DNA from 2 places in the Clostridium estertheticum genome. Region 2 is predicted to be linked to the other one. Evidence: a T-box and tRNA genes for the amino acid it is inferred to sense, from the RefSeq annotation. Region 2 holds a T-box; the other holds one or more tRNA genes.
The links. A T-box is a leader RNA that pairs with one kind of tRNA and senses whether it is charged. The one in region 2 lies ahead of serS (serine--tRNA ligase), so its partner is inferred to be a tRNA-Ser.

Region 1 (16,904 bases), 1.3 Mb from region 2:
ATAAAATGATTTTTCTCCCATGCTCTACTTCTTACACATCAAATAATAGTAGTCTAAATATTCATTCCATAAAATTTCTGTGCCTTGAAGCATTTCCCCTTTACGGGCATAAAAAAAGACAAGGCAGTTTTAATCCTGTCCTCATATAATAAATCATTATATTTTCTTGCAACTCGCCCAAAGATCATCCCTCTCAGCAAAGGATATTATAGAAGCTTTTTTAATTCAAATACAAAAATATTAAACCAACAAAAGCAGTTCACTCTCAATTAAAGCCCTTATACTGCTTCATATTTTCTGATAAAGAGTGCACACCCCTACAATTCAAAATCCATAGTGGTGTTCATTTTATTTTAATTTATCCAAAAACTTATGTATTCCTATTTTCATTAATATCTTACACCTACTGAAATTACAGTGCTATTAGCCTTACTCTAATAAAGCACCGTTAAATTTCTTCAGCTATTTATGAATAATATACTACTTATACATAATAAATATAACTGTTTAATTTTTCTTTAGTGTCAACGTCTTAATTTTTATCCAATATCTCCTCAAAGTTTACTTATCTTAACCACTTTTGCTATTATTTAAATAATCAACTACATATTATATAAGTGAATGAAGAGAAATCAATTAATAAAATAATCAATTTTCTCTTATTTATTCTAAATAAAATATAGGAGGTTTTTTTATGCCAAAATGTATTTACTGTGTACGCGAAATTAATCAAAATCAAACCGTTATGGAATTTGATGATAAGGATACTATAGAGACTAAAAAATTAATTCCTGCAAAACGAGTTAATGTAGTTACTATAAAAATGATAAAAGAGTCGAGTGTTTTATATAAAAATAGAAAGGTTAATTCCCCTACAGATGCTTATAATCTTATTAAAGATTTTTTTGATTTTGCTGATAGAGAAGAGCTATTTGTATGCTCCTTAGATACAAAGAACGTACCCATAACTATCAACCTATGTAGTATAGGAACCTTAAACACATCTTTAGTAAGCCCTCGTGAAGTCTTTAAAACCGCTATTTTAAGTAACGCAGCTAGTATACTCCTTTATCATAACCACCCCTCAGGATGTCCAAATCCTTCCAATGAAGATATTTCGATTACTCATAGGCTTAAAGAATGCGGCAAATTATTAGGAATCGAACTAGTAGACCATATCATTGTAGGAGATGGTATCTTCATAAGTCTTAAAGAAAAAGGGATTTTATAAAAAACAGATTAACACTAGATTTATTTATGATATCACATCAAAAAAATATGCCTACCTCTTTTATAATCGTTTCATTACTTATTTAGAACAATCTAAAATTAATCCACTAAGCTTATTATGTAATGAAATGATTAGAGATCTGCACGCAGACAGAACTTTGGAAGATAACATAATAAACTATCTAAAATAGATGTAAGGGGCTCAAATGAAAGAAGATAATACCGCTGAAAATAAGTTTCCATGTACTGTATGTAGTTTATGTTGCAGACAAATTGGTAATATACCTCAGTTAACTGCATTTGATAATGGCTATGGAATATGTACTTTTTTGATAAATAATCTTTGTTCTATATATGACACCAGGCCAGAAATATGCCAAGTTGATAAAATGTATAAAAACCTTTTCACCTATATGGATAAAGACACGTTTTATTGGAAAAATTTAAAAATATGTAAACTAATTCAAACTAAACATGGAATACCTATTGAGCAACATGTAATATTACATACTAAGTAAATTTATTGAAAGGAGTTGATAAAAATGCCATTTCCATTAATATTAGCTGCAATACCTTTTGCAACCACAGTAGTTACTAGTACAGCTGCTGCCTTAGTAGTTGCCGCAGCTGCTACAACTACAGCAGTCACTGCAATTCCAATAGTAGGTTCAGCTATTGCAGTAGGAGTTACAACTGCAGCAACAACAGTAGGTATGGCAGCTGCTATTACTGCTACAAGCATAGGTACATCAGTAGTAGCTGCTGAAACAGTAGGATTAATAACAACATCATCAGCTACTATTACAGGTAATACAGTTGTACTAACCGCCGCAAATGAAATAAGAAGATCTTGTTTCAGCGATTCATAAAAATTGACGAACTAAGTAAAATAAGGACATCAGTATAAATGGTGTCCTTTATTTTTTACCTTAATTTGTCGTAACTTATATATTATTCTTTTATGTCTGTATTATTTAATTTATTTATCTTTAATAAGTAAGAGTTCTACATATAGGTAATTAACATAAATGTATAGATAATTTATTAAGGAGGTTAATGACTATGTTTAACGACTACAACGATCTGTTAAATGTTGAAGAGCTTTGCGAGATATTGGGAATTGGTAAAAATACAGTATATGATCTATTAAATAGTGGTGAGCTTAAATCTTTTAGAGAAGGACGAAAATGGAAAATACCTAAAATGGCTGTAGAAAAGTATATACTTGAAAAGAGTGGCCTAATCAATACAGTAACTTAATTAGTTACTGTATTTTTTTGTATTACAATAATTATATGCTATAATAATCAGTTTTTATCATGTTGAAAGATTAATATTAACTAGATTTTTATCGTCTCATAACAACAATGATACAACCTAGAGGATATGCTACTAATTGTTTAATTTTACCTTTATATTTGCATACTTTTGTAAATTTAATAATATTCCCTTCACCTGATTTTTTTGTGCTACTTCAAGATCAACCAGAATTTAAAGATTATTTTATAATAACTTCAAAATATCGAATAACTAATAATATATATTCTTAATTTTGGAGGCTGCTCTACTGTGATGCTTTCAATTGAATATTAATACTATTTTACTCATAGTATTGATTATGTTTGTAACTTTATATATAATCAGCTTGTACCAAATTATATGTATAGTTCTTTTTTATGTAATAAAAGTTATTTTATTGATATATCTTGTTGATTCCATTAAAGCATAGTTATGAGTTAAAAAAATAATAACGCCAGGATACACTGAGGGTAATCATAATTCTACAAGTATAGAATCTTAAAATAAATATGCATACCTAAAATATTCAAGTATAATGTGCCCTATACTTATAGGCCAGTGGATTTGTATATATTTATAAGCGTATATTATACTAATGATACCTAATGGATATGTAATTACCCGTGAGGAACATATCAAGATACATAAATATATTTAATCGCTGAGCATTAATAAAAATTTATAAAAAGGAGATAAAATCAGGTACAAAGTTTACGATACAAATTTAACAATTGGTGATGATTTTGAAAAATATAACAAGCTGTATATTCAATTTTCTAAAATAGCATTGGAAGTTTCTGATTTATTTGAGGAAGAATATATACATTTTAATTCTCTCGATAAATTTCTAACTGAGGGTGAATCTTTGATATACAAATTATTAGCATATCCATTAGAACATTCCATGCAACTTCTATCTAATAAAAAAATCTATACGATAGATGAACAAACATTTCTAAGCAAAAACATTGATAATATACTAATACCATGGAATACCGCCTTTGATAAAGTATATTATGAATACAGTCAAATTAATTCAAACTCAAAAGAAAGTAATGAATTTAGATCACTAAGAAAAGCTTACAGAAATAAATTTGTTGGTGGAGGTTTTGGCTTTGAAGGAGCCATTAAGGGTATTACAATGGCGTCTATGTTAAATACTGGAACAGGGGTATTATTTTTACTCCCATATATAATTGCTGTTGTACATTTTTTCTTTGCTATTAGTTCATTAAAATGTGCTTTTGGAATTGAGATAACTGTACCCACATTACAGATCATAGGAATTATGTTGATTGTTCAAATTATATATTTTCTTATTATAAGAAAAAACTATTTATTTGAGATTAGAAAAAGTTTATTATAAACACTCATAAATAAATATTTAATATTAACAGCTTCATGTAAACAATGGTTTGCAAGGAGCTGTTATATTTTATTTTAGAAAAGAGGTAAGTTCATAAGAAATTTAAACATAAAGTAACTGAAATGTCACGTTTCCACCCTTTCCGTGTCTACTCATAGCTAAAAATGTGATAACCTCGCATTTTCTTAACGCTTTGCACCCTCTCGAGTTCAAATCCTCATCTAATTATTATTGGTGTGGCTTAGTGACGATTATTTTGTCGTCATATCGGCGCCACATTGCTACTTATTATTTCTTTTATTCTCAATAATACTAGGATTGGATAAGGTTCTCCGTACCACTTGTAAGTGAGGTTATATATTTTAATTACATTTTTACCAAACATCCAAGTCATACGGCTTTGTTTTTGCCCACTTATCGAAATCATCATTTGTTATAGCAATAGTACCAGCCTCCTTATTCCACATATTATAAGTTGGCTTAAAATCATCATTATAATCATCCCATCTTATTGAGTTATATAAACAACCTAATCTATACATTCTTCTAGATACCTTATTATTAATAATATCTAAAACATCTTTTTTATCATTTAAAAATATTATTAAACTTCTTGCAAATTCTGGTAATATATCTTCATTGTTGTTAAACCTATTTTCAAAAACGTACCTAACTAGGCTGTGATATCTATTAGCAGTATAAACTGGGGTCTGTACTACTATATAATTTCTTGCTTCACCATTATATTTTAATAAATTAACCCTTATTATTGAGCTATCTATTTTATATTTGCTTAACTGTAACTCTGCTTGATTTGGTCTTTCTAATTTCAAAAATATTTTATTATTTTCCATCTCTATTGATGATATACTAATTATTGCTCTTCTTATATTGTCATCAGAAACACTTCCAGAACTCTTTTCATCATATGATTTTATATCCTGATTAGTTTTAACAAAGTTATCTTTATCTGCATATAATTTTATTTCATCACCTTCTTGTACCATTTCTAACCTATCTACTTCAGATAATTTAATCCATTCGGTTTTCTCATTACTGCTTTGAAATGAAACAAATAATTTATTAAATATATAATCAAGTGATATATTTTCTAAATTTACTCTGTATATACTTGTTAACTTTATAAATACTTCCATTTCTTCTTTTGTATTTATTTGTTTTAATATCTTACCCCACAACATTCCTTGTGCTATATCAATCATCTCTTGGACTCTTTTCCAAGATGGATGTAAATTAAAACGGTCTTCTTTTGGAATTCTTGCTGGTGTTAATACTGGTTTTATATTCCCCCTAATATCAATTAAAAATGACTCTATACCAGCATGTACTACATTAGCTCGTTCACCTAAACGTAATCGTTTATCACCATTACCAGGAGTTCCACATACAAGTATCCCGTCGCAACATGTTTTATCTAAATGTTGAGCATAAACCCTTTTATTTAGATCATTTTTTATTACAAATATATTTCTTTCATTTGGGTCTTTGTTATCCCATTTAGCTTCATCGTTTTCTAAAGTAAACTTACCATTATAATCAACCAATAAACTTACTCTCATCATTCCATTTAAATTATTATTAATTTCTGATAAATCTTGTTCAAATGTTTTATAACTATTCTCATTTATATTTGCTTTTTCAATAAATGTTTTTGGAGGTACTATTCTATTAGGTATTGAAACTTTATCTTTAATTTCATCTATTAAACATTCAGCGTCTATGTTAAACTCACACCCTAATGCATATCCATTTAAAATTTCAATTAGTTTCACTTTATCTGACCATCTGTCTAAATATGGCGGCTTATTTCTACCTATTATTTTAATACTTGTTCCTACAGCTTGGACCTCTTTACCATTTTTTAATACTACGATTCCATTTAATCCATTTATCTCGACTATTAAAGGCTTTCCTTTCCCAATACTGTATCCATAATCTCTTCTTGTTTTTATAATAATTGTATCGCCTAACATAAAGCATGACATAAATCCAATTCCAAACTGAGAACATGGGTCAAAATTTATACCAGAAGAAGCTAATGACTCTCTATCTTTTAAAAATTCTGGCGATTTATAATAACTCCTCCCAGCCTTAGTTAAAAAACTAGTTATTATCTTTTCATCCATGCCAATTCCATTATCTACACATGTAACAATTTCTCTTCCATATTCATCGACCTCATGTTTGAATTGGACTTTTCCATCAATCCAATTAATATTTAATTCTTTTTTGAAAATACACTTTCTATGTCTCAATGCATCTAACGAATTCTGTAGTAATTCTCTTATGCATATTGATGATGATTCATATAAATCTTCTGTCATAAGTAATTTAACTATTTCATCTCTAGATAATGAAAACTCCAAATTATGATAAATATAACAATTATCCTTAGCTTCTATTCTGCTTCTATCAACACTTGTAGGTGTATCTAATTTATACTTCGCTACATATGCTGGAAAGTTCTTAACTAAATTATGTGATTTTATTAATTCCTCATCTATCCAATCCATAAATTGCAATGCTGCTCTATGATATATTGGATGCTCACATTTCATTGTAAATCTTATTGCATTCTTATTAATTTCCCATCCATATACTGATCTATGTTTTTCCCATTCAATTAAACTAACATTATTTGAAAAGTGAATCGTTTTGTAAATAGAGTCAGGGGTTCTATCTCTATCAAAATCTAATATATCCGCTAACCTCAATATTACAGCTAAAAACTTCATATTTACTTTATATGTAGCTATATTTTCATCTACCCTAAATCCATTAACTTCATTTATATTTGCTATATCTTCATTATGTGATTTACATAACTTCCCTACATAATCAGCAATATTGGTTCCATTAATTTTCCATAAGGAATCCTCTTTAAATTCATCATACACATAATTTTTAGATTCCTCACCATGATTAATTCTAATATAATCAGTTAGCAACGCATCTTGTAGTTCAGTATATGCTCTTATACACCTTTCTTTTTCTTCTGTACTAAAATCATTATCATTAACCCTTTTTTGGATGTCATTAAAGTTTGGATGTTCTATAATCCAATTTTGTTTAAATAAATTAAATTCATCACTACTTTGTAACGTTTTAATCTTATCATCATCGAGTATCATGCCTTGATCATGGTAGAATGCAGATAAAATTAATAAAGCTATCTCTATTGGGTTTAATAACTCTAGAACTTCTTGCGATAGTATCATTGCCATTATTTCTGTAACTCTTAATAAATGAACTTCATCATGAAGAGTATACTGTGAATGTAACGAAGGAAACTTTTTCATTCTTGTTATTGCATTATTACATGTTATTAACAAATTAGATGCCAACATTCTTGCTACATCTTCATCCCTTTCACCGAACCCACAATCTAGTTTCTTCCATAACGTTGTGTCTTTTATCCCCTCTATATTATTAATTATAGCCATACAGTCCCCCCTAGTATTGTTAATGTATCCTTTTTATAACATTATAACAAATTCACCTTGCTTATGATACAGTGTTTTCAACACAAAAACTGCTGTTACCCTTATATATCAGTGGCTAACATCAGTTTTTGCATTTACTTATGGTACGGTTCACCTTAACAAGTATAACGTAGACTTTTAAAAGAAGAACAGATTACAAATACTCGTAATTTGTTCTTCTTTTAGGTTTTAATTTACATTAGTAATTTCTATTTGTTGTATTTTTAAACTAAATATTATAGTCAACCATAATCTCTCAATTAGTTATAGTATCTCCACTTTCGCTATAATATCTTTTAATAAATTTCAAATCATTTATTTCAAATCCATCATAGGTCTCACCAATTTTAACCTTTGTTAACTCAAAATTACCACTAAGCAATATTTCTACACCTGACCAATCAATTCGTTCACCAGAATAGTGGGTTCCAGGTGAAATTGATACAAGCATCTCTATATTCCCAGCATAAATGATACCTTCACTATCTTCAGTGCATGTTATAGAACTTATTGCTATGCCCTCGAGACAATCATAATCTAAATAATCAAATTGTAATCCGAAATCTCCATATAACTTACCTAAAGCACTTCCATCAATTACTATTTCACATGCTTTATTACTTACTTCATCAATAAATTTTTCATTAATTATACTCGTTAATTCAGCTCTAATTCTCATCTCTCTTAAATTTTTTCTGATTAGCTTTCCTCTGATTTCCCTACCTTTTCTACTTTGAGTTGATTGAAATATATATAAGTAATATTCAGAAAACTCATTGTTTCCTTTCTTATTATCATATATCTTTTCTTGAAGCTCCTCAAGCAAACTTACTAAAATACCTACATCATTTATAGCTTCATAATCTTTATTGAACATAACTAACTCTATTACAAGACTAAAGAAATTAGATTTTTTGTACCACATTGTATCATTAGGTAATTTACAATCATCTATTAATTTTATTGCATAATTAATATCTTTAATCATATTATCTTTATTTAAATATTTTTCATCATTCATTTTTACATATGTTTCTATCTCCTTTTTCCCTGCAAAGTATCCACCTTCTTCCAATGTAGACATAATTAATAGTATATACTCGATATCATCCATTCTCGAAGATTCTTCTAAGCTAAAAATTTCCGTTTTCTCAAAAAACTCTTTACCATTTTCAATTATAATTTTTGCAGTTTGAATAAACTCTCCTTGATATAATGCATTTCTTATTTCCATAGAGTTTAGAGCGTATTGTACAGAATTGATTCTGTTAAAAATATCCAATACCAATTCGTCAGTTATTCTTCCTAAATCCCTAACTACTATTTTATAATCAAAAAAGCTTTTCTTTTCATCATCAGTCAACTCTGAAAACTTTTTTATATTACTTATTATAAATTCATCTGATTTAATATACTCATTTATTGTTCCTAGTCTCTGCTGTCCGTCAACAACCACCATGGTAGATGTTTGTTTTTCTAAATCAATCTCACCATCAGCCAAATATATCTCAGGGAATGGCAACCCTTTTAAAATAGTTTCTATAAATTTTTCTTTGTGTTCATGATTCCAAACCAAATTTCTTTGAAAACGTGGTCTAAGAATGAGGCTACCACTTTTCATCATATTAAATAATTCAATTAACTTTTTATTTGTAGCTACTCCTATTTCATTCATTTTATAATAAACCTCCGTCTCTTAGATTCTTTATATTCGACTCATGATATTTTTCGAAAAAATAATTTTCACGATATATTGCCCCTGTTATTTTCTTTTCTCCAAACTCTTTGTAAGATATGGATTTGAAAAATTCAAACCATTCTTTTTTCTTTGAGTAACTGAATGGAAATTTATCTGGTCTTATCCACCCTCTAAAGAAATACTCTATAAACTTTTTATATTGTTTATCCTCTTCTTCGGTTCTAGAAGTATGATCAATATTATTAAATTCAAATAACTCTTTCCAATATAAATCAAATATATCATTGGATATTATAACCATATCAATATCTGATTCATCATTTAATGGCTTCCAAAGTTTATGTGGAGCTATACTAAATCCTAATTTTGCAGAACCAACCATTTTTACACTATCAGTATGTATTAAAAACTTATCGGCTATTTTTTCTTTTATTTTATAATATTTGCTTTCATCCTTATCAAAAATATATGGTGTTCCAAAACTAAAATGCCGCCTAGTTATTTGCAAATTTGACATGGTATTATCTTTTAAATCAACCTTAAAATTATCCAATCTTTCCTCTATTGTCATTATAAATCCCCCCACAACCCTACAATCTTATTGTTAATTATATACTTATAAGTATATCATCTACTATATTGCAATTCAACTTATGAATATTCTTATACCCAGTACATATATTACTAGTAATCGGTTTTTTTCTATATTTTCCTGAAAACTATTCTTCCAGTCTACTATTTCATTTAATATTAAGATACATTAATACCATAATTACATGTAGTCTATATAACCTCTAAAAATATAAAGCTTATTTTTATTCATATTATAATAGTAAACAAAATAAAAGAAGGAGAACCCCCATTATCTAGGGATTCTCCTTCTTTATCTTTTATGAAATATTTTTGTACCTTTTCGTCAAAGTGTAACTCTATACTTTCTATATCTTTCTTATCTTTTATAGTTATCTTATTTATAATTAATTTTAGCAAAGTTTTCTTTCCTTCTTGAGCAGTTATTTCTAGTAGGTTATTAAAATCTCTCAAAGTATCTCTTACTACCTCATATTGTATGTTGACTGAGTCATTGTTTTCCAATTTTAATTGTAGCTGTATCCTACGCTTAGATTGTATATCTATTTCGTCAGTTATGGTTTCCATTCTTTGTGCCAGAGGTTTCTTGTCTATTGTGCCGTCTTCATATAGTTCAAAGACTCTGTTCTTTCTGTTTTCTAGGTCTCTTAGGCTCTTTGTTAGATGCTCCTGTTCCTTTTCCAATGGTATTAGTATGTCTTTTCTTTCTCCATCATTACTAATATATTTTTCAACTATATTAGTAATCAAATCTATCATTATTTCATAGCTTACGCTTTCCTTTTTCATTTTAAATTCCCCCACTATTCTACTTTTATTATTCAAAGTAATAATATATATTTAAATTTAGGATTGTTACATGTGCAAAAAATAGCCTTAGACAGATTTTACTCAATCTTAGACTTGTTACAATTCACTGCACTATTTAGATTATGCAGCGAAATATTTACAACTAATTTTCTGGTAGTCATTATACAGCAACACATGCTTTATTGCAGCTACTACTAGATATTTTTGCAGTGAATTATCCCAAAGTTTTGCAGCTTAATATCTTTCTTCATGAGATGATCCATTTTCACGACGCTCTACCCTATATTCTCTTTTCAGGCAATCTTGCCCTTTTACGAACCTTTTGAACATTGAAAACAGATTATCCACATGCTCTCTTGCATCACTTCTTCATATATTATTAAATATATAACACTACCTATATAATCAATATTAAGCTAATAATTTATCAACTATTTCTTTATAAACCCTACAATTTATTCCTTTAAACCGTTCAAATACTATAATTGTTTGCCCTGCTGCATTACATAGCCCCCCTAGTTTATTATCTAAGTGCTTATAAATCTTTCTTCTCATATTTAAGCTTCCTATGCTCATTCCAAGTTTCTTAGATATTTTATCATACGTAAAATTAATTTCTTTAGTACTATATAGATATAAGTAAAATGCTATAATATCATCATTTTCAGACCAACTATACATATTAAATCCCTCCACTTATTTATTTATAATTTTATTATATACCACTCATCCTGTCCAAGGCGTAAAAATAATTCCGATTTTTTCTATATTACTCCTACTAAAATTCTTTTAATACTCTCTTTTCTGACCTCTTAATGGTAATTAATAAGTTTAACATATTGTCTCATTTAATCAAACTGTAACGAAAAATAAACCTTATTAAGTACCGATACTTTATAAGGTCTGTATTTATATTTATTTTTGTACCTTTTCGTAAAAGTGTAGTTCTTTTTATCTTTTATGGTTATCCTACTTATTATTGCTTGTAGCAACTCATTTCTTCTTCTAGAACAGTGATTTATAGTATCCTATAGAAAATACCCTATAAATTTCTTGCTAAATTCTGTACTAATTAATAGCATTGAAAGTGCAGTTACATTGTTGACTTTATTTATCAATTACTTTAACTACACTCTCAATATGATTAACTAATTAATTTACTAATACCATTATTCCATTTCTTATCATGAATAATTCTTGCTTCTTGAAGTTGTCCACTTAATATTTCTGACTTAGTCAGCTTTGAAGCTTGTTTCCAATTTCCTCTAAAAACATAGGTAGCATTATTGGGCTTATTGGACTCAAATATAAAGATACCTTTTTTAATAAAACCATAAATTACGTATCCCCAAAATCCTTGGTCTCCTATTGCCATGAAGTCTGGTACATTTTTTGCAATTGCTTCATGTCTTTTGCTTATAATGGCTTTGTGCCTAGTTGGTATCGTATTTAGAATTGCACCAAGATATGACTTTGCCTTTTTCCAAGGATATTCACCTTTAGGAAACACAGTCCAGGTTAACCTTTCCATAGTTATTGTTTGCTTAGGAGTATATTTTTCAGTCAATGTTTCACATACTCCAAACATCTCAAGATACATATTTATAGTATGCTTTATTATATTTTTATTCTCATGTGTATATATTAATAATGGTGAAAGTAACAAGCCATTTGTGTATATAAGCTCAATTTCCGGTGGTGGAATTAGATTGCTATGATAACACTTTTTTGTACAATAACGTGTGCCATAATGGTCATTACCATGCCAATCCACTATATGATACTCACTCTCAAAAGTCCTATCCTCCCTGGGAACAGACTTATCGATAACCCATCGCCCGTTTGCATTAAAATTTGTAACACTTTTAATAGGTCTTGGTAAGAAAGCATATTTCTCCGACAAATCTCCTAGAAGTCCATATTTTCTTACCTCATCACAATACATTTCTACATTTTGTAGTCCAATATAAAGATGCTCCCCTTCTTGAAACTCAGAAAGGTATTTATCAATATTTCGTATTCTCTTGCCATTAATTATCATCTCTTTACCCTCCCCTATTCTCTAGGTAGGCTTAACAAGTTGTCAATTGATGTACTGTTTGGTGATGATTTTACATATTTCTCATAGTTAGGTGATGGACTCGTCATAGGTATTAAGTTTGGATATGGGTGAATATCTACTTGGATTCCCTTATTACTTTTCACCAAATAATCATATACTTTATCTTTTTTATAAAAACCATCCTGTTCACACTCCATTAAATAAATACTATCAATTTCTAATAAATTATTAGATGTTCCACATCCAGATTTCATTTTAATTTTAGTTGCCTTCATAAATAAATCCTCCTTAAAATAATGAATTTTATCTTATATTTATATATAAACCCACGAAAAATACAATTGCAATACTACTTCTCTCCTACTATTGCACCTAGTTTATCGCTAAAAACATTGACAATATTCACTACTTAATGTAAGATAATTTCTTGTGATAAGAAATTTAAATTTTTAAATAATGAATTTGTTTTTAGAAAAGCTTCAATGGACGGCAATCTATTGAGCTTTTTCTTTTTCTTTTGGGGATTTTTAAATTATTATACTGACATATTAAATGATACCTTGTCCATAAACTACTGATTGACTTACTCTTATCCTTTAACATAATAAAGTATTTTACACTACCCTATATAAACTAATTGTATATCGCGTTTACATTTTTTTTAATTGTATACATTCTAGGAACCCCATTTTTATATTATTCTAGAATTTATTAATTATCTAACTGCTATTAATAAAACAATTAAAGTCTCTATTAATTCAGTTCTAGATTTAATTAAAAGAACAAGTACTAATTTACTTCAGCCATTGGAATCATATTAATTAATTTGTAATACTCTAGTCTCTTAGTAGTGTTAACCATATTCGTAAATTCGATATTATTAAACCAATTAATCAAAAATTCTTTTCTTACTTCTGATAACTCTTCATTATTACCATAAACAAAATATCCCATTGCAAACGTAATAAATTCCATTCTGATTGGAATGTCCAGTTCATTACTATCAATAAACTCAAGTGTCAATTCTAAAGAATTCAATGTCATTTCAAATAATTTTTTTAATTCTTCTGTATCTAAATCACAAATTCTACCTTCTTTAACATCAGAAGCAATAGGAGCTATTTTTTTCGTATCAATTTTTGAAAATAAATAATCATATGCTGGATTTAAAGCTGCTAAAGGATATGAAACTTGAGTTGATTTACTTGTAAATATTTCGTTATATTTCTTGTCAACTAACTGCTTAATAAATTTACTAATATATTCACTATGATAATCAACATCTTTTATCTTTAATCTAGATAAACGCATTTCTTTAAGTGGTATTTTACTACCTGCATTGTTAAGTATCTCAAACCATTTCATTTGTTGCTTCTCATCAAGGTTTCTGGCTAAATTCACAGTATATCTATAACCTAAAAATTTATTTCTAATAAGAGAAAGGTATGTGTTTAATGAACTATCTTGTAATTCTTTATGCTTTCTTACATAATCATCAAAGATTTTAAAATCCTTATTATATATAACACCAACAGGTATTTGTCCTTCTATAGGAACATCAGAATCTTTTAATACTACAATTTTGCCAGCCTCTAAATCTACCACATAATTTTTAAAATCTTCATGCCCAATATAACACTTATAATTTGTAGAAATTCTTTGCTGACCATCTGTTAAAGAGTATACTTCTCCGCGGATTCCAATTAATTTTTCTCTAGTCATCAGACTTATTTGAGAACCATATTTTACATATATATCTTCTTGTGGGTCAAATCCAAAGTCCAAATGGCACATTGAAATTGGCGAGACTGCTGCAAATCCATTTAATTCAAAAGATAATAAATCGCTTCTTTTTACTTCAGTCCATCGCAACCCTGTTTGAAAAATTGGCATCACAATTTTACCCTCATCAACTCTTCTACAAATATCCTCAATAGTCATAATCATTGTTTCTCTAGAAGGGTCAATTTCTATTTTATTCTTAAAACTCTTCTTTAACTTTAAACTCATAATATCACCTCTCTACTTTTCTTAATTATACTGCTGCAATAAATTATTGTCAATACATTATTTGTTATTTATATAAATTTACTTAGCAGCAATACTTTTTCTTTATTTTATTCGCTTTTTTTATTGGCTGCAAAATACGCTGCGCAATTTTATCCTTTAAACAGTATGTCAAATTTCAAGAATAAATTAGAACATAAAATAGCCCTTGCCTAAATAATACTAATCAAAGGTTTCACTAGTTGAAGCGAAGCATATCAACTCAACCTAATAAAAAGTAACAGTTATTTGTGATACGATTCACCTTTCATCATTTTAATCCAACTAAATTATAGAATAAATAAAACCCTCAACTAAATTCAATTAGTTGAGGGCTTCACTGGTGGATGCGAAACACATCAACCTCCTATCAATAAAAAATCACCGTTATTTGTGATACGGTTCACCGTACCATATTATAAATCTATTTTTTCATATTCAAATCATCCATTTTGATAATATAAAAAAATACTTAAAATCCATTTCCGTTTAGTCTTTCCTATTTTGTCGTCAAACCGGCGTCACATGCTCCTTTTTTATTAAAAAATCATACTAAAATGGCTCTAGCACAATCTGCTAGAGCCCTTGATTTTGGCGGAGAAAGGGGGATTTGAACCCCCGGAACGGAATAACCCGTTCGCCTGTTTTCGAGGCAGGTACCATAGGCCACTCGGACATCTCTCCATATATTAAGTTACCTTTAATATTATACCATATAATTAAACTATTTAAAATATTTTTTTATTTATAAGTTCCTTGCCCTTTTTTAGATATATTCTAGGTTCAAAATAAATTATTGACATACTTAATAGTTCTGATATAATAAATATTGTATTTGACTGATAATGATTCTTAATTTCATTTTCATTTAAAATGATAATTTATAATTTACTTAATCATTATTTTTATACATATTAACTTAAACAATTTAGGAGGATTTCCATGAAGAAAAAAAGATTATTCGTAGTATTAACATCCGCTTTAATTTCTGTTGCTGTTTTTGCAGGTTGTTCAAAAGCTGCAGAACCGGTTAAGAAAGTAAGTGTAACTAAAGTGGTTAGTACAATGAAAGGCAATGTAACGGTGCCCACAAGTCCTAAACGTATAGTTGATATATCTGGATCAACAGAGGAATTATTAATTTTAAATCACACACCAATAGGTACAGCCAATGCTGATTCTTATAAAACTACCGAAAAGCCAAGTTACCTAAAAGATAAATTGAACTCTTCTAAACTTGTAGGTTTTTCAATGATGGAAACTATGGATATGGAAGCTATCCTAAAACTTGATCCAGATTTAATTATAATGAGCGAGAGGCAAACCAAAATATATGAACAATTAAAAGCTATTGCACCAGTTGTAATGCTTAAAGATTATGCTAATGATTGGAGATCAAAACTAACAAATATCTCCAAGCTGTTTGGACAAGAAAAAGATGCTCAAAAATGGTTAGTATCTTACGATAAAAAAGCTATAACAATAGGTAATGAAATTAAGAAAACTAATGGCACACAAACTTACCTTACCGTACTCGCTAGCGCAGGCAAATATTACATTTTTAGCGATGCAGCTATAGGTTCAATGTTATTATCAGATATGAAATTATCCCAACCTAAAAACATGCCAAAACAAGAGGGAATAAGTTTACCAGTAGTAACTATGGAAGGTTTATCATCAATTGATGCAGATCATGTTGTAGTTATAGCAACTGATGTGGATAAAAAGGATTTATTAAGTAGTTCTGTTTGGAAAAGCATGAGAGCTGTAAAAGCTGGAAATGTTACACTGCTTCCTAGTTCTCCATATTTTGCACAAGGTTATTCTCCAATAGGAAGAGAATTATTACTTGATTCAATAAAGAAAGAATTTGTGAAATAATCTGTGAGGTGCATCACTTTAATGAATAATATAATACTTAATCAAAAGAAGAAAAAGATGAATAGACTTATTATGAGTACATTTATAATTGTAATTGGACTTATTATACTGTTTTTCGGAATTGTTTTGTCAGTATCCCTTGGTGCAAAACATATAGATTTAAATACAGTCTTGAGTATCATGCTTTCACCTAGCAATGATATAAACTCAAAGATTATCCACGATATAAGACTTCCTAGGGTAATTGCAGCTGCTCTAGTTGGAGCATTTTTAGCAGTATCAGGTGCTATAATGCAAGGAATAACAAGAAACCCAATTGCTGACCCTTCAATAATGGGAATTACCCAAGGTGCAACTTTTACAATAGCTATAGCCTTTGCAATGAAGGCTAATATCGGTTCTTCAGGTTTAATGATT
Region 2 (16,904 bases):
CGCGATATTAATAAAGATACAGTAGATTTTGTTCCTAACTTTGATGGAGAAGAAAAAGAACCATCAGTACTTCCTTCAAGATTTCCGAATCTTTTAGTTAATGGATCAACAGGAATTGCAGTAGGAATGGCAACCAATATACCTCCACATAATTTAATAGAAGTTATAGATGGAGTACTTATGGTTATTGAAGATTCAGAAGTTACTATAAGCGATTTAATGACAAAAATAAAAGGACCAGATTTTCCTACAGGTGGAATAATACTCGGACGAGCAGGAATAAAAAGTGCTTATGAAACAGGAAGAGGAAGGATACTTGTAAGGGCTAAAACAGACATTGAAGAGAATAAAGGTAGAAATACAATAATAGTAACAGAGTTACCTTACCAAGTTAACAAAGCAAAACTTATAGAAGGTATCGCAGACCTAGTAAAAGATAAAAAAATAGATGGAATATCAGATTTAAGAGATGAATCAGATAGAGAAGGTATGCGAATTGTTATAGAACTAAAAAGAGATGCAAATCCTAATATAGTATTAAATAGGTTATTTAAACATACCAGGATGCAAGATACTTTTGGAGTTATAATGATAGCTCTTGTAAATAATGAACCACTAACTTTAAATCTAAAACAAATTTTAGTTTACTATTTAGAACATCAAAAAGACGTAATAAGAAGAAGAACTCAATTTGATCTTGATAAAGCACTAGCAAGAGCCCATATCTTAGAAGGTTTGAAAATTGCGCTAGACCATATTGACGAAGTAATTCGTTTAATAAGAGCATCAAAGACCATTAGTGAGGCTAAAGAAAGCTTAATGAGTTCGTTTGATTTATCTGAAAAACAAGCTACGGCTATTGTTGAAATGAGACTTGGAAGACTTACAGGCCTTGAAAGAGGTAAAATTGAAGATGAGTACAACGAATTAATGAAAACAGTAAATTACTTAAAAGGAATATTAGCAGATGAATTAGTATTATTAAACATAATTAGGGATGAATTAATAGAAGTTAGAAATAAATATGGTGATACTAGAAGATCATCAATAGAAAAAAATCCATATAGCCTAGATGAGGAAGATTTAATACAAGAGCAAGATATTGTAATAACTTTAACTCATGCAGGATATATAAAGAGACTTCCAGCTGATACTTATAGCTCTCAAAAAAGAGGGGGTAGAGGGATACAGGGAGTTACTACAAAAGAAGATGATTTTGTAGAACATATCTTTATAACTACTACTCACAATAACATTTTATTCTTCACAAATAAAGGAAAATCATTTAAGTTAAAAGCTTATGAGATTCCAGAAGGTGGAAGAACAGCTAAAGGAACAAACCTAATAAATATTATACCACTTGCAAGTGATGAAAAGATTCAAGCGGTTATATGTCTTAAAGAGTTTGCTCAGGATAATTATCTTGTAATGGGAACAAAAAATGGCTTAATAAAGAAAACATCATTAGATAAATATTCAGCTATTAGGAAGAATGGTTTAAATGCAATAAACTTAAGAGAAGATGATGAACTAATTGGAGCTGCAATAACTAATGGAGATAGTGAAATGTTGTTCGTTACTAGAAATGGTTACTCTATAAGATTTAGTGAAAAAGATGTAAGAGGTATGGGTAGAACTGCAACCGGGGTTAAGTCATTAACCTTAAGAGAAGAAGATATCGTAGTTTCTATGAATATAGTTACACCTGAAGAAGAACTTTTAGTTATAAGTGAAAATGGATTTGGTAAGAGAACTTTAGTTTCTGAATACTCACTTCAACATAGAGGTGGTAAGGGAGTAATAACTTATAAGGTATCTGCCAAAACAGGAAAACTCGTTGGGGCAAGAATAGTAAAAGATGGCGACGAAATGATACTTATAAACAGTAATGGTATTGTTATAAGATTAAATGTAGCTGGAATATCGACCACAAGTAGGAATACTATGGGAGTTACCTTAATGAAGAACGGAGATGGAGATAACATTGTAGCTATTGCTAAAATTAATAGCAGTGATGTAATTGATACGGATGAGGAATCTTCTGATGGAGAGATGAATTACGAAGTTGTACAAGAAGACTCTGCACAGGATGGCATTAAAGAAGCTTCTGTTAATGAAAATCAGGATATAGATGTAGTGGATAATACGACTGATAAAACAGAAGAATAAAGTTCTAAAGTACTTATTTGAATATATTTCAAATAAGTACTTTTTTTGCTTTATAAATAACTAACCTAGTGTATCCCAATGCTTAATTTGGAGAAAAACAGAGGGATATAAAGAAAAAAATAGTATAATCTGTGGAGAAGTAGAATTTTTGTAAACATAGTATCAAATAAATTTGATACAATATATCTTGTCGTTACGAATTAATAGTAACAACAATTTAAGTTTAAAGGCTGCATAGTTTTCTTAATTTAAAATAACATTTTACAAAATAGAAAATATATATTGACAATCAAAGTAATAACAGATATAATAGTAGAAGTCGTCACATGATGACAAAGCAAATTGGTCTTTGAAAATTAAACAGAGAAATAGGTAAAGAAATGAAATAATATTTTATTTTAACCAGTCAATTACTTTAGTAAAAGTAATATTTAGTCGTAAGACTAAAAAGTATGTAATGAGCTTGCTAACCAACTTAACAGTTGGCGCAGATTAATTATTTCAACTAAAAAAGTGTAAACTTTTAAATTGAGAGTTTGATCCTGGCTCAGGACGAACGCTGGCGGCGTGCCTAACACATGCAAGTCGAGCGATGCGATCCTTCGGGGTCAATTAGCGGCGGACGGGTGAGTAACACGTGGGTAACCTGCCTCAAAGAGGGGAATAGCCTCCCGAAAGGGAGATTAATACCGCATAATATGTTTTGATCGCATGATCTTAACATCAAAGGAATTCTTCGGAATTTCACTTTGAGATGGACCCGCGGCGCATTAGCTAGTTGGTGAGGTAAAGGCCCACCAAGGCAACGATGCGTAGCCGACCTGAGAGGGTGATCGGCCACATTGGAACTGAGACACGGTCCAGACTCCTACGGGAGGCAGCAGTGGGGAATATTGCGCAATGGGGGAAACCCTGACGCAGCAACGCCGCGTGAATGATGAAGGCCTTCGGGTTGTAAAGTTCTGTCTTCTGGGACGATAATGACGGTACCAGAGGAGGAAGCCACGGCTAACTACGTGCCAGCAGCCGCGGTAATACGTAGGTGGCAAGCGTTGTCCGGATTTACTGGGCGTAAAGGATGCGTAGGCGGACATTTAAGTCAGATGTGAAATACCCGAGCTTAACTTGGGTGCTGCATTTGAAACTGGGTGTCTAGAGTGCAGGAGAGGTAAGTGGAATTCCTAGTGTAGCGGTGAAATGCGTAGAGATTAGGAAGAACACCAGTGGCGAAGGCGACTTACTGGACTGTAACTGACGCTGAGGCATGAAAGCGTGGGGAGCAAACAGGATTAGATACCCTGGTAGTCCACGCCGTAAACGATGAATACTAGGTGTCGGGGGTCGAACCTCGGTGCCGCCGTTAACACATTAAGTATTCCGCCTGGGGAGTACGATCGCAAGATTAAAACTCAAAGGAATTGACGGGGGCCCGCACAAGCAGCGGAGCATGTGGTTTAATTCGAAGCAACGCGAAGAACCTTACCTAGACTTGACATCCCTTGCATAACTCAGAGATGAGTGAAGTCCTTCGGGACAAGGTGACAGGTGGTGCATGGTTGTCGTCAGCTCGTGTCGTGAGATGTTGGGTTAAGTCCCGCAACGAGCGCAACCCTTATCATTAGTTGCTACCATTAAGTTGAGCACTCTAGTGAGACTGCCCGGGTTAACCGGGAGGAAGGTGGGGATGACGTCAAATCATCATGCCCCTTATGTCTAGGGCTACACACGTGCTACAATGGTGAGTACAAAGAGATGCAAGACCGCAAGGTGGAGCCAAACTCAAAAACTCATCCCAGTTCGGATTGTAGGCTGCAACTCGCCTACATGAAGCCGGAGTTGCTAGTAATCGCGAATCAGCATGTCGCGGTGAATACGTTCCCGGGCCTTGTACACACCGCCCGTCACACCATGAGAGTTGGTAACACCCGAAGTCCGTGAGGTAACCGTAAGGAGCCAGCGGCCGAAGGTGGGATCGATGATTGGGGTGAAGTCGTAACAAGGTAGCCGTAGGAGAACCTGCGGCTGGATCACCTCCTTTCTAGGGAGTAGATGTATTGACTTCGGTCGATGCAATAGAAGAATTTAATTATTCTTCAAAATATCTATTGTAATTACTCGTTCCTATTTCTCTGTTTAATTTTGAGAGACTAATTATATTAACTCTTAGGAGCTAATTAATTAATAGTTTTTCTTAAAATGTTCTTTGAAAATTGCACAGTGTATAAAATTGTTTTAAAAAGATTTAGATCCACGAGAGTGGTTATAGGTTAATTTATTATGATTTCGCAAAATTAATATTAAGAAACAAAATAGTCTATGTAAATAGACAGAATCAAAGGTCAAGCTACAAAGGGCGCATGGCGAATGCCTTGGCACTAGGAGCCGAAGAAGGACGCGTTAAGCTGCGATAAGCTTTGGGTAGGCGCAAATAGCCTGTGATCCAAAGATTTCCGAATGGGGGAACCCACATAGTAACAACTATGTACTGCATACTGAATAAATAGGTATACAGAGGTACACCCGGGGAACTGAAACATCTAAGTACCCGGAGGAAGAGAAAGAAATATCGATTTCCTAAGTAGCGGCGAGCGAAAGGGAATGAGCCCAAACCTAAGTCTTTGACTTAGGGGTTGAGGATAGATCATAAATACTGCAATTCTTTAATTGAAGATAGCTGGAAAGCTGCTCCGCAGAAGGTAATAGGCCTGTAAATGAAAAGGAAGAACAGTCAGATCTAATCCAGAGTACCACGAGACACGTGAAACCTTGTGGGAAGCTGGGAGGACCACCTCCCAAGGCTAAATACTACCTAGTGACCGATAGTGAAGAAGTACCGTGAGGGAAAGGTGAAAAGAACCCCGGAAGGGGAGTGAAATAGAACCTGAAACCGTGTGCCTACAACCGGTCGAAGCACTTTTTATGTGTGACGGCGTGCTTTTTGTAGAACGAGCCAACGAGTTACGATATGTAGCAAGGTTAAGTACTTAAGGTACGGAGCCGAAGGGAAACCGAGTCTGAATAGGGCGTTCTAGTTGCATGTCGTAGACCCGAAACCGGGTGACCTATCCATGGCCAGGATGAAGCGGAAGTAAAATTCCGTGGAGGTCCGAACCACGTTGGTGTTGAAAAACCATGGGATGAGCTGTGGATAGCGGAGAAATTCCAATCGAACTCGGAGATAGCTGGTTCTCCTCGAAATAGCTTTAGGGCTAGCGTCGATTAATTGAGTAATGGAGGTAGAGCACTGAATGGGCTAGGGGCTGACAACAGTTACTGAACCCTATCAAACTCCGAATGCCATATACTTTTATTTCGGCAGTCAGACTGCGAATGATAAGATCCGTAGTCAAAAGGGAAACAGCCCAGACCATCAGCTAAGGTCCCAAAGTGTAAGTTAAGTGGAAAAGGATGTGGGATTTCTAAGACAACTAGGATGTTGGCTCAGAAGCAGCCACTCATTCAAAGAGTGCGTAATAGCTCACTAGTCAAGAGATCCTGCGCCGAAGATGTCCGGGGCTAAAACTTACCACCGAAGCTATGGGTTTACACAATTGTGTAAGCGGTAGAGGAGCTTTCTGTACTGGCTGAAGTCATACCGTAAGGAGTGGTGGACGGTACAGAAGTGAGAATGTTGGCATGAGTAGCGAGAGTTAAGTGAGAATCTTAACGGTCGAAAACCTAAGGTTTCCTGAGGAAGGCTCGTCCTCTCAGGGTTAGTCGGGACCTAAGCCGAGGCCGAAAGGCGTAGGTGATGGACAATCGGTTGATATTCCGATACCACCAATGGACGTTATTAGAAATGGGATGACGCAGGAGGATAAGATGTGCACACTATTGGATGTGTGTCTAAGCATTTAGGCGGAGCAAGCAGGCAAATCCGTTTGCTCTTAACGCTGAGATGTAATGGGGAAGGCAATTTATTGCTGAAGTATCTGATTCCACGCTGCCAAGAAAAGTCTCTATCGAGGATATTGGTGCCCGTACCGCAAACCGACACAGGTAGGTGAGGAGAGAATCCTAAGACCATCGGAAGAATTACTGTTAAGGAACTCGGCAAATTGACCCCGTAACTTCGGGAGAAGGGGTGCCTACGTAAGTAGGTCGCAGAGAATAGGCCCAAGCAACTGTTTAGCAAAAACACAGGTCTCTGCTAAAGCGAAAGCTGATGTATAGGGGCTGACGCCTGCCCGGTGCTGGAAGGTTAAGGGGATTAGTTAGCTGAGAGCTTGCTCTCGGCGAGGCTATGAACTTAAGCCCCAGTAAACGGCGGCCGTAACTATAACGGTCCTAAGGTAGCGAAATTCCTTGTCGGGTAAGTTCCGACCCGCACGAATGGCGTAATGATTTGGGCACTGTCTCAACAGTACATCCGGCGAAATTGTAGTTCCAGTGAAGATGCTGGATACCCGCGATTGGACGGAAAGACCCCGTAGAGCTTTACTGTAGCTTAGCATTGAATTTCGGTATTGTCTGTACAGGATAGGTGGGAGACTACGATACATGGGCGTCAGCCTGTGTGGAGTCATCCTTGGGATACCACCCTGACAGTACTGAGGTTCTAACTGGAGGCCATGAATCTGGTCACAGGACATTGTTAGGTGGGCAGTTTGACTGGGGCGGTCGCCTCCGAAAGAGTAACGGAGGCGCCCAAAGGTTCCCTCAGCGCGGTTGGAAATCGCGCGAAGAGTGCAAAGGCAGAAGGGAGCCTGACTGCGACACTTACAAGTGGAGCAGGGACGAAAGTCGGGCTTAGTGATCCGGTGGTACCTCGTGGGAGGGCCATCGCTCAACGGATAAAAGCTACCTCGGGGATAACAGGCTGATCTCCCCCAAGAGTCCACATCGACGGGGAGGTTTGGCACCTCGATGTCGGCTCGTCGCATCCTGGGGCTGAAGTAGGTCCCAAGGGTTGGGCTGTTCGCCCATTAAAGCGGCACGCGAGCTGGGTTCAGAACGTCGTGAGACAGTTCGGTCCCTATCCGTCGCGGGCGTAGGAAATTTGAAGGGAGCTGTCCTTAGTACGAGAGGACCGGGATGGACAAACCTCTGGTGCACCAGTTGTCACGCCAGTGGCATCGCTGGGTAGCTATGTTTGGAAGGGATAAACGCTGAAAGCATCTAAGCGTGAAGCCCACCCTAAGATGAGATTTCCCATTGTCCACACGTAAGTGTGGTGCAAGTAAGACTCCTGGAAGACCACCAGGTTGATAGGTTAGAGGTGTAAGCATGGTAACATGTTCAGCTGACTAATACTAATAAGTCGAGGGCTTGACCAAGATAACATAAGTAACAATTAATATTAATAATGCGAATACTGTGCAATTTTGAGAGAATATCTCATAAAATGTATTGACAATTTAACTATTGCTTGGTATACTTTTAAAGTAAGGTTAATACCTTATAAATTTGGTGATTATGGCATGAAGGTAACACCCGTTCCCATACCGAACACGAAGGTTAAGCTTCAATGCGCCGATGGTACTGCAGGGGTGACCTTGTGGAAGAGTAGGTTGTCGCCAAATATTCATATGGATCTTTAGCTCAGTTGGTTAGAGCTACCGGCTCATAACCGGTCGGTCTGGGGTTCGAGTCCCTGAAGGTCCACCATATGGGGATATAGCTCAGCTGGGAGAGCACCTGCCTTGCACGCAGGGGGTCAAGGGTTCGATTCCCTTTATCTCCACCAAAAAACAGTCTATATTAGACTGTTTTTTATTTCGTTAAAAATTAGTTGTAAATTAATAAAAATACTCAAATGAAATGTGTAAATGAATAAAAAAGTTTAGAATATGAAGGGAGAACTACATTGTCACTATATAGAATAAAGCAGTTTTACAGATCAATGGTTGCTAAACTTAATGATAAAGATGTAGATTTCCTAAAAACTTATTTAAAAACTTATGAATTGAAGTTATTTAATAAACTACCTACATATGAACAAAAGCATTGCATAAATGTAGCTAGAGATGTAGAAACAAATTGTAACAAAAGAAAATTACAATCAATTAATTTGATAAAAGTAGCATTGTTACATGATATAGGCAAGATATATAGTACAATGAATCCAATAGATAAAGCTATAATGGTTATATTGCATAAAATAACAAATGGAAAAATTAGAGCATTTAACAAATTAAAAAATGTTAATATGTATTATAACCATGGAGAGATAGGTTGTAATTTATTGAAACAATATGGATACGATGATAGATTTTTATTTTTGATAAAAAATCATCATAACAATAGTATAATAGACGATATAGAATTGAATATATTAAAGGAATGTGATAATAAAAATTAAGAAACTAATAATAGTTTCTTTTTTTATAACTATTTATAATAAATTAAAAAAAGTATATATAAATGGAATAATTTATATATTATAAAACATTTTTAAGAACTAGTGAAGAGTGCTAGAATATAATTAAATACATATACTAGGAGGATGAAATGAATTCAAAGGAAAGAAGAGAATATATTAGAAATCTACTAGTTACAAATAATAATACATATAAAGGTCAGTTTCTAGCAGAAAAATTAGGAGTCACAAGGCAGGTTATTGTAAAGGATATAGCAATTATAAGAGCAGAAGGAGTAAACATAATTGCAACTCCAGAAGGTTATTTGATTCCTAGTGAAGAAAATAATTTTGTGCGGAGAGTAATAGCAGTTTCACATGGACGTAATGACATATATAATGAGCTTGAATGTATTGTTAAGTTCGGAGGGGTGGTAGAAGATGTAACAGTAGAGCACCCTTTATATGGCGAAATAAGAGCAATGATTATGATAAAATCGCTTATGGATATCGAAGTATTTACAAAAAAATTTAAAGAATCAAGTGTTCAGCCATTATCATATTTAACTAAAGGTATACATTTGCATACTATAAAGGCGGATAATGAGGAAATTATAGAATCTATTATAAAAGAATTAAAAGAGAAAAATTATTTAATTTCTGATTAGTTTATTTTTGTAATATTGAAGCTCCGCAGGAGATGATTTATTTAATAAGGGGAGATTATTATGGAAAATGTTGCACTTTTAAAATGCGAACAATATGATGTTGATTTAATAGAAAAAAAGTTACGGGAAGGATTTGAATTATTGGGTGGAGATGAATTTTTAAGAAAATTAATACCTAAAGATAGTAAAGTACTTTTGAAACCTAACATGTTAAGTGTTGAAAGCAAGGAGTCACCAGTGGTAACTCATTATGCTGTTTTTGAGGCAGTAATTAGAATTGTTAAGGAATATTCAAATTATGTTAGCTTTGGTGATTCACCAGGTTTTGGTGATTCAAGGAAGGCAGCAGAAAAATCTGGTCTTATGGAAGTTGCAGATAGATATGGGGTTAAATTTGAAGATTTTAAAGAATCAGTGCATGTTAGATTAGATAATTCTATTTTATGTAAATCGTGGAACGTTGCTAAAGCTGCTTATGACGCAGATGTTGTTATAACACTTCCAAAGCTTAAAACACATGCTATGGCTTATTATACAGGGGCTGTAAAAAATCAATTTGGATGCATACCGGGAACGCAGAAGGCAACTTGGCATACAAGAATGCCCGATGCAAATAATTTTTGTAAGATGCTTCTGGATTTGAATACCGCTGTAGGGACTAATTTTGCTATCTTAGACGGTATAATTGCGATGGAAGGTAATGGTCCTAAAAGTGGTCAGGCGTTTAATTTGAATACTTTAATTATGGGACAAAGCTTAACGGCTGTAGATTCCACTGCAGTTAGGATTATAGGTTATGACAACCCATTAGATACACCAGTATTAAAAGAGGCATACGATAGCAATTGGGGAGTAGTGCTTCCAAAAGATATAAACATACTTGGAGAAAAATTAGAGGATATGAAAGCAAAAAACTTTAAACTATGCCGAAAGGGTGGTAATTTTTATTTTATAAACCCAGCTGTAACTAATTTTTTAAGGGGAATGATAGCACCAAATCCAACACTTATTCAAGAAAAATGTATAGGGTGTGGTAGGTGTGCAGAGGTATGTCCAGAGAAGCCAGTGGTGATTACAATGGTTAAAAATGGAGATAAATTAAACCCTAAATGGAATATGAATGAATGCATTAGATGTTTTTGTTGTCAAGAATTATGTCCAGTTGGTGCAATTGAAACAAAATATTCAACTCTAGGAAGATTACTAAAATTAAATAAGAGGTGAATCTTGTGAAAGGGAAAAAAACAATAGTAACTATTATCGTGATAATAGTATTTATTATAATTTTCTTAGGTAACATAGTTAAGCTGGCCATAAACATTCAATGGTTTAAAGAAGTTGGCTATTTATCTGTATATTTTACTAAGATAACATCAATTTTAAAGTTAATGATACCAGTATTTATAGTAAGTTATATATCAATATGGACATATTATAAAATAGTTAAAGGAACTATTTTAAGAAGCAAAAAGGTCGAAGAGGGTAATAAAAATAAAGAAAAGATAAAACGTAGTATTAGTATTCTAATTAATACTATAATTTCTTTTATAATATCTTTTAGTTTTGCATCTAAATATTGGTATACAATATTACAATTTGCGAGTACTACAAAGTTTAATTCTGTAGATCCATTATTTAAAAAAGATATTTCATTTTTTATATTTAAACTTCCATTAATTGAATCACTATATAAGATGTTTATAATTCTTATTGTGTGCTTAATGATAATTACCATAATAACGTATATTATATTAAGGTCAAAGGATTATATAATGTATCCAAGAAGAAGGAATAATTTTTTTGTACTTAAAAAGTTTAAGAATATTAGAAACGTAAGAGGCGAATTAACTAAATTTGCAGGAAGGCAGCTTGCCGCTTTATCTTTAATTGTAATACTCTTAGTGTCTTTAGGATATTTAATTAAATCTTGGGATCTAGTATATTCACAAAATGGAATAGTATTTGGAGCAAGTTATACGGATGTAAATGTAACATTAAGGTTTTATGAGGTAATATCGGTAGTATCTTTAATATCTGCCATAATAACATTTATAAGCATATTAACAAATAAAATAAAACCTATAGTTATATCTTTTGTTGTGATAATTGTTTTAATTATTGGGGAAAATATAACATCAGTTTCAGTTCAAAAATTTGAAGTTCAATCAAACGAAAAAACTCTAGAAAAACCTTATATTCAGTACAATATAGATAGTACAAGAAAAGCTTTTAATATAAATAATATAGATGAAATACCATTTGAGATAAAAAATGATTTAACAAAAGAGGATATTAAAGAAAATAAAGATACCGTTAATAATATAAAAGTAAATTCTTATAAACCGGCGTTAGAATTTTATAATCAATTCCAATATTTAAGGTATTATTATGGATTTAATGATATAGATATTGATAGATATAATATTAATGGAAAATATAATCAAATATTTATAGCACCGAGAGAAGTTAATTTAGAGTCGTTAAAAGGTAATTCAAACACTTGGCAGAATAGACATTTAGTTTATACACATGGGTATGGCGTTGTTGTGAGTAAGGTGAATTCTGTAACTAGTGAAGGACAACCAGATTTCATAATTAACAATATACCACTAGAAAATAAAACAAATATAAAGTTAGCTAATCCCAGAATATATTTTGGTGAAAAAACCAATGATTATAGCATTGTTAATACTAAAATTGGAGAGCTTGATTACCCTAAGGGCGGGGAAAACCAAATGAATAGTTATGAAGGTATGGCTGGAATAAAGATGAATATTTTAAATAGAATTCTATTTGCAATAGATCAAAAAAGTGCTCAATTTTTATTATCTGACGACATTACGTCTAAAAGTAAAATATTAATTGATAGAAATATACTTGAAAGAGTAAAAAAAATTGCTCCGTTTTTAACATATGATAATGATCCATACATTGTAATAAATGGAGGAAGGGTATATTGGATTATAGATGCATATACAACTTCAAATAGATATCCATATTCACAGCCACAAGATGGCAAAAATTATATAAGGAATTCAGTTAAAGTAGTTATTGATGCATTAGATGGAACTCCTGACTTTTATATAGTTGATAAAAATGATCCTATAGTAAATAGCTATTCAAAAATATTTCCCGAATTATTTAAAAATTTAGAGTCAATTCCAAGTGGTATAAAAGAACACTTTAAATACCCAGAGAGGCTATTTAGTTTGCAATCAAATCTCTTAGAAAAATATCATATAACAGACCCAGAAGTATTTTATAATGGAGATGATGTATGGTCGATAGCAACAAATCAAGAGAAAATTGAAGCTAAACAAGAAAAGATTGATGCTTCTTACTTAATAATGAAATTACCAAAGGAAAGTAAGCAGGAAATGGTTTTACTTGAATATTTCAATACTAAAGGTCGGGATAACATGGCATCGCTGTTTGGAGCAAGGATGGATGGAAATAATTATGGTAAAATGGTCTTATATATATTGCCACCAAAGCAAACGGTGTATAGCCCAGTATTATTTAAGCAACAGATAAATCAAGATACTGTAATATCAAAGGAATTATCACTCTGGAATACGCAAGGGTCTCAGGTTCAATTTGGAGAAACAGTAATTGTACCAATTAAGAATTCTCTGCTTTATGTAGAGCCTATGTATTTAAGGGCTAAGGGTAAAACAAGTATACCAGAGATGAAAAAAGTTATAGTATCTTATGGTGGCAAAATAATTTTAGATGATAATATAGAATTAGCATTAGAACAAATATTTGATATTAATGATAGAACTAATATATCTAAATCTGTATACAATTCAGATTTAGATTCTAAAACATCGGATAATATAAAAATTGCTAAAGATCTATATAATAAGGCAATGGAAGCCAAAGGAAATGGTAAAATGGATGAATATGAAACATATATAAAACTATTAGGTGATGTGCTTAATAAGGTAATTAAATAGAATATATTTAACATAATCTAAAAAGTTTTTATATACTGCGTCGTATGTTTAAAAAAAGGATATAATAACAATGTAAAGAAAAAGTTTAGGTATGCTGGAGGGTTATAATGGATTATGATGTACTTATTTTAGGCGGAGGAATAATTGGATGTGCAGTAGCTTATGAAATTTCAAAATATAATCTTAATATAGCTGTTATTGAAAAAGACTATGATATAGCAGATGATGTAGCATTAATAAATACTGCTATGATATATAATGGCGTTGAGAGTGAAGATACTTTAACCGCAAAGCTTGAACGCATGGGAAATAAAATGATGGATACTATAAGTGCTAAATTTAATATTCCATTCAAAAGATGTGGTTCCTTAATACTTGCTCAAACTGATGAAGAAGTAGATATAATACAAGGAATATATAATAGAGCAATAGATAGAGGAACAAAGGATGTGCTTATTTTAGACCCTGAATATATATATGAGATGGAACCAAATCTAAATGTAGACATAAAAAAAGCACTATATTCTAAAAATACAGGTGTAATTTGTCCATTTGATTTAGCATTATCCTATGGCGAAGTAGCATTTGATAATGGTGTTAAATTTAAACTAGAAGAAGAAGTAATAGACATTCAAGAACTAACAAAAGGTTTTAAAGTTATTACCAATAAAAATAAATTAACTTGTAAAATGGTAATAAATACAACGCCATCGGAAAATTACAGCATAGGAAATGAAAAAGAAGTTAATGAAAATAAAAAGAAACCTATCATGAATGGAAATGATATAGATAATAATAAGGGAGTATCGAAATATATACTTCTAGATAATAATGAAAAAACAAAATATTCTCATGCATTATTTATGATAAATTCTAAGGGCGAGAGGACTTATACACTTCCAACTATGGAAGGAGATACAGTAGCCGCTATTAGTATAAGAGAGAATGTTAGTTATGATGAGGTAGTAAAAAGGGTGTCTAAGATAACAAGTGTCGTGGATGATATGAATGTTAAAATGTTTTTGGATTGGCCTTTTTTCGAAAATCCTATGGTAATAGATGATAGCAGTATAGACGAAGGACTTATTCAAATCAAAGGAAAACACTACGGTCAAGTTACTATGACACCAGCTATTGCAAGTATCGTATGTGAGAGTGTAGTGAGTAATATGAAGTGTAAACTTAAAAAAGATTTTAATGATAAAAGAAGAGAAAACTATAAATTCCGCGATTTGTGTGATGAAGAGAGAAAAAGAGTTATAGAGCTTGATGAAAAATATGGTAGAATAATATGTGGATGCCAAAAGGTAACCGAGGGTGAAATAGTTGATGCTATACGGAGACCTCTTGGTGCAAGAACAGTAGAAGGTGTTAAAAGGAGAACTGGCGCTGCATTTGGAAATTGCCAAGGGGCACATTGCTTAAATAAAGTCGTTTCTATTTTAGCCAGAGAGACCAGTAAAAAAATGACAGAAATAACTAAGGACTCAAAAGACTCTAATATTTTGTTATGTAGAATAAAAGAATTTAATAGTATGTAGGGGATGAGTATACTTGAAAGAAGAAACTAGTTACGACATTAATGAAAATGAAGATGTATTAACAACTTTAGTTAGGATAAAGGGTTCTGATTTATGTAATGTGGTTTCAGTAAAAACGAGTAAACCTATTAATAAGAAGATGTGGATAGAGTGCTCTAAGGCATTGAGTAGAATACATGTGGGGCCACCTATAAAAATAGGTGATGTAGTATGTAAAAATTTACTTAATACCGGAATTGATATTATCTGTACTAAAAATGTTGAGAGAAATAGCTAGTACATATAATTTGACATTAAAAGTTTTTATTGACTTTATAAAAAATTAGATGTAATGTTTTATATAAAATAAACCATATTACTTTGAAATTATTAGCATAAAAGTATAATTTAATAAAGTATAAAACCTATGATGAAAATAGTAACAAAATATAAAGGTTAAGAGAGTCAGTGATTGGTGTAAACTGATACCTTCATTTTTGCGAATCCACTTCCGAGGGACTGTGAGTAGCAGTACGGTATAACCGTTATATTTGATAAAGAGGATTAGATATTTATATTTATATTTAATCAAGTAGGGTGGCAACGCGGAGTCTTTCGTCCCTTTTTTTAGGGAAGATGACTCTTTTTTTATTGTATTTATAATCTAGGTATCTTAATTAAGAATTTAGAATGACAAACATTTATAATATATTTAAGGAGGAATAATTATGTTAGATTTAAAGAGAATAAGAAATAATCCGGAAGAAATAAAGGCATTGATGGCAGACAGAGGGGAAAATTTTAAAGTATCATTAATTGATGATGTTGTGTATCTTGATAAAAAAAGAAGAGATATATTAACAAAGGTAGAAGAGTTAAAAAACAGAAGAAATACTGAATCTGCACTTGTACCAAAAATGAAAAAAAATGGTGAAAGCGTAGAAGAAATAATGGTTGAAATGAAAAAGCTTTCAGATGAAATTAAAAACTATGATGCTGAGTTATCTGAGGTAGATGAGAAAATCAAAAATATTATGTTAAGTATCCCAAATATCCCTAATAAAAACGTACCACTCGGCAATACAGAAGAAGATAATGTTGAAATAAAAAAATGGGGAGAACCATCAAATTTTAAATTTGAAACTAAAGCACATTGGGATTTAGGAATAGATAATGATATTTTAGATTTTGAAAGAGGCGGAAAGATCACAGGTTCAAGGTTTACAGTTTATAAAGGCCTTGGAGCAAGACTTGAAAGAGCATTAATAAGCTACTTTTTAGATTTACATGTGGACACAAATGGATATACAGAAATATTGCCTCCATACATGGTTAACAGGCAAAGTATGATTGGCACTGGTCAACTACCTAAATTTGAAGAAGATGCCTTTAAGGTAGCTAATACAGACTATTTCTTAATACCTACAGCTGAGGTGCCGGTTACTAACATATATAGAGACGAAATACTAAATGGTCAGGATCTTCCTATAAAACATGTTGCATATAGTGCGTGTTTTAGACAAGAAGCAGGATCAGCAGGAAGAGATACAAGAGGACTTATAAGGCAACATCAATTTAATAAAGTTGAGCTTCTTAAATTCACAAAACCTGAAGATTCTTATGCGGAACTTGAAAAATTGCTTGCTGATGCAGAATCAGTCTTACAAGGACTTGAACTTCCTTATAGAATAGTTAAAATATGTAAAGGCGACTTAGGATTTACAGCTTCATTTAAATATGATATTGAAGTTTGGATGCCAAGTTATAATAAGTATGTTGAAATATCAAGCTGTAGTAATTTTGAAGATTACCAAGCAAGGCGTGCAAATATTAGATATAAGGACAATAAAAAAGATAAGGCTCAATACATCCATACACTTAATGGATCGGGAGTAGCTGTTGGAAGAGCGTTAGCTGCAGTGCTTGAAAACTACCAAAATGAAGATGGATCAATAACTATACCATCAGTTCTATTAAAATATATGGGAAAAAATACAGTAATAACAAAATAAAAAGATTATTGTAAATATAATATAATAAATATACGCTTTAATATTTGATATTAAGGCGTTTTATTTATTGCAATTGAGATTTATTGCATGAAATATACAAAAAAACAATAAATATGTTGACAATGAATATTTATACTGATATAATATATTTTGTTGCTACAATATGGAGGGATGGTCGAGTTGGTTTAAGGCACCGGTCTTGAAAACCGACGTACGTGAAAGCGTACCGTGGGTTCGAATCCCACTTCCTCCACCATTTTAAACAACGTAATATTAAG

Region 1: it has a tRNA-Ser gene. The T-box ahead of serS (serine--tRNA ligase) is inferred to sense a tRNA for this amino acid. The anticodon was not compared.

What each region holds. Positions count from the first base shown of each region.
Region 1 covers NZ_CP015756.1:1,280,749-1,297,652, reverse strand. Annotated here, with positions in the region: gene A7L45_RS06090 (JAB domain-containing protein) at 695-1,231, shown strand; gene A7L45_RS06085 (YkgJ family cysteine cluster protein) at 1,437-1,748, shown strand; gene A7L45_RS06080 (hypothetical protein) at 1,773-2,099, shown strand; gene A7L45_RS06075 (helix-turn-helix domain-containing protein) at 2,293-2,490, shown strand; gene A7L45_RS06070 (hypothetical protein) at 3,395-3,895, shown strand; gene A7L45_RS06065 (HD domain-containing protein) at 4,270-7,359, opposite strand; gene A7L45_RS06060 (DUF262 domain-containing protein) at 7,655-9,073, opposite strand; gene A7L45_RS06055 (hypothetical protein) at 9,075-9,668, opposite strand; gene A7L45_RS22755 (hypothetical protein) at 9,917-10,477, opposite strand; gene A7L45_RS06045 (hypothetical protein) at 10,910-11,179, opposite strand; gene A7L45_RS06040 (hypothetical protein) at 11,643-12,539, opposite strand; gene A7L45_RS06035 (DUF3892 domain-containing protein) at 12,554-12,835, opposite strand; gene A7L45_RS06030 (DUF262 domain-containing protein) at 13,350-14,570, opposite strand; tRNA gene A7L45_RS06025 (tRNA-Ser) at 15,199-15,290, opposite strand; gene A7L45_RS06020 (ABC transporter substrate-binding protein) at 15,549-16,487, shown strand; gene A7L45_RS06015 (FecCD family ABC transporter permease) at 16,509-16,904, shown strand, end outside.
Region 2 covers NZ_CP015756.1:6,587-23,490, forward strand. Annotated here, with positions in the region: gene gyrA (DNA gyrase subunit A) at 1-2,169, shown strand, start outside; rRNA gene A7L45_RS00040 (16S ribosomal RNA) at 2,694-4,207, shown strand; rRNA gene A7L45_RS00045 (23S ribosomal RNA) at 4,507-7,445, shown strand; rRNA gene rrf (5S ribosomal RNA) at 7,575-7,691, shown strand; tRNA gene A7L45_RS00055 (tRNA-Ile) at 7,700-7,776, shown strand; tRNA gene A7L45_RS00060 (tRNA-Ala) at 7,780-7,855, shown strand; gene A7L45_RS00065 (HD domain-containing protein) at 7,976-8,470, shown strand; gene A7L45_RS00070 (transcription repressor NadR) at 8,620-9,135, shown strand; gene A7L45_RS00075 (DUF362 domain-containing protein) at 9,196-10,359, shown strand; gene A7L45_RS00080 (UPF0182 family protein) at 10,365-13,094, shown strand; gene A7L45_RS00085 (NAD(P)/FAD-dependent oxidoreductase) at 13,202-14,635, shown strand; gene A7L45_RS00090 (DUF1667 domain-containing protein) at 14,649-14,912, shown strand; T-box leader at 15,033-15,240, shown strand; gene serS (serine--tRNA ligase) at 15,343-16,626, shown strand; tRNA gene A7L45_RS00100 (tRNA-Ser) at 16,792-16,882, shown strand.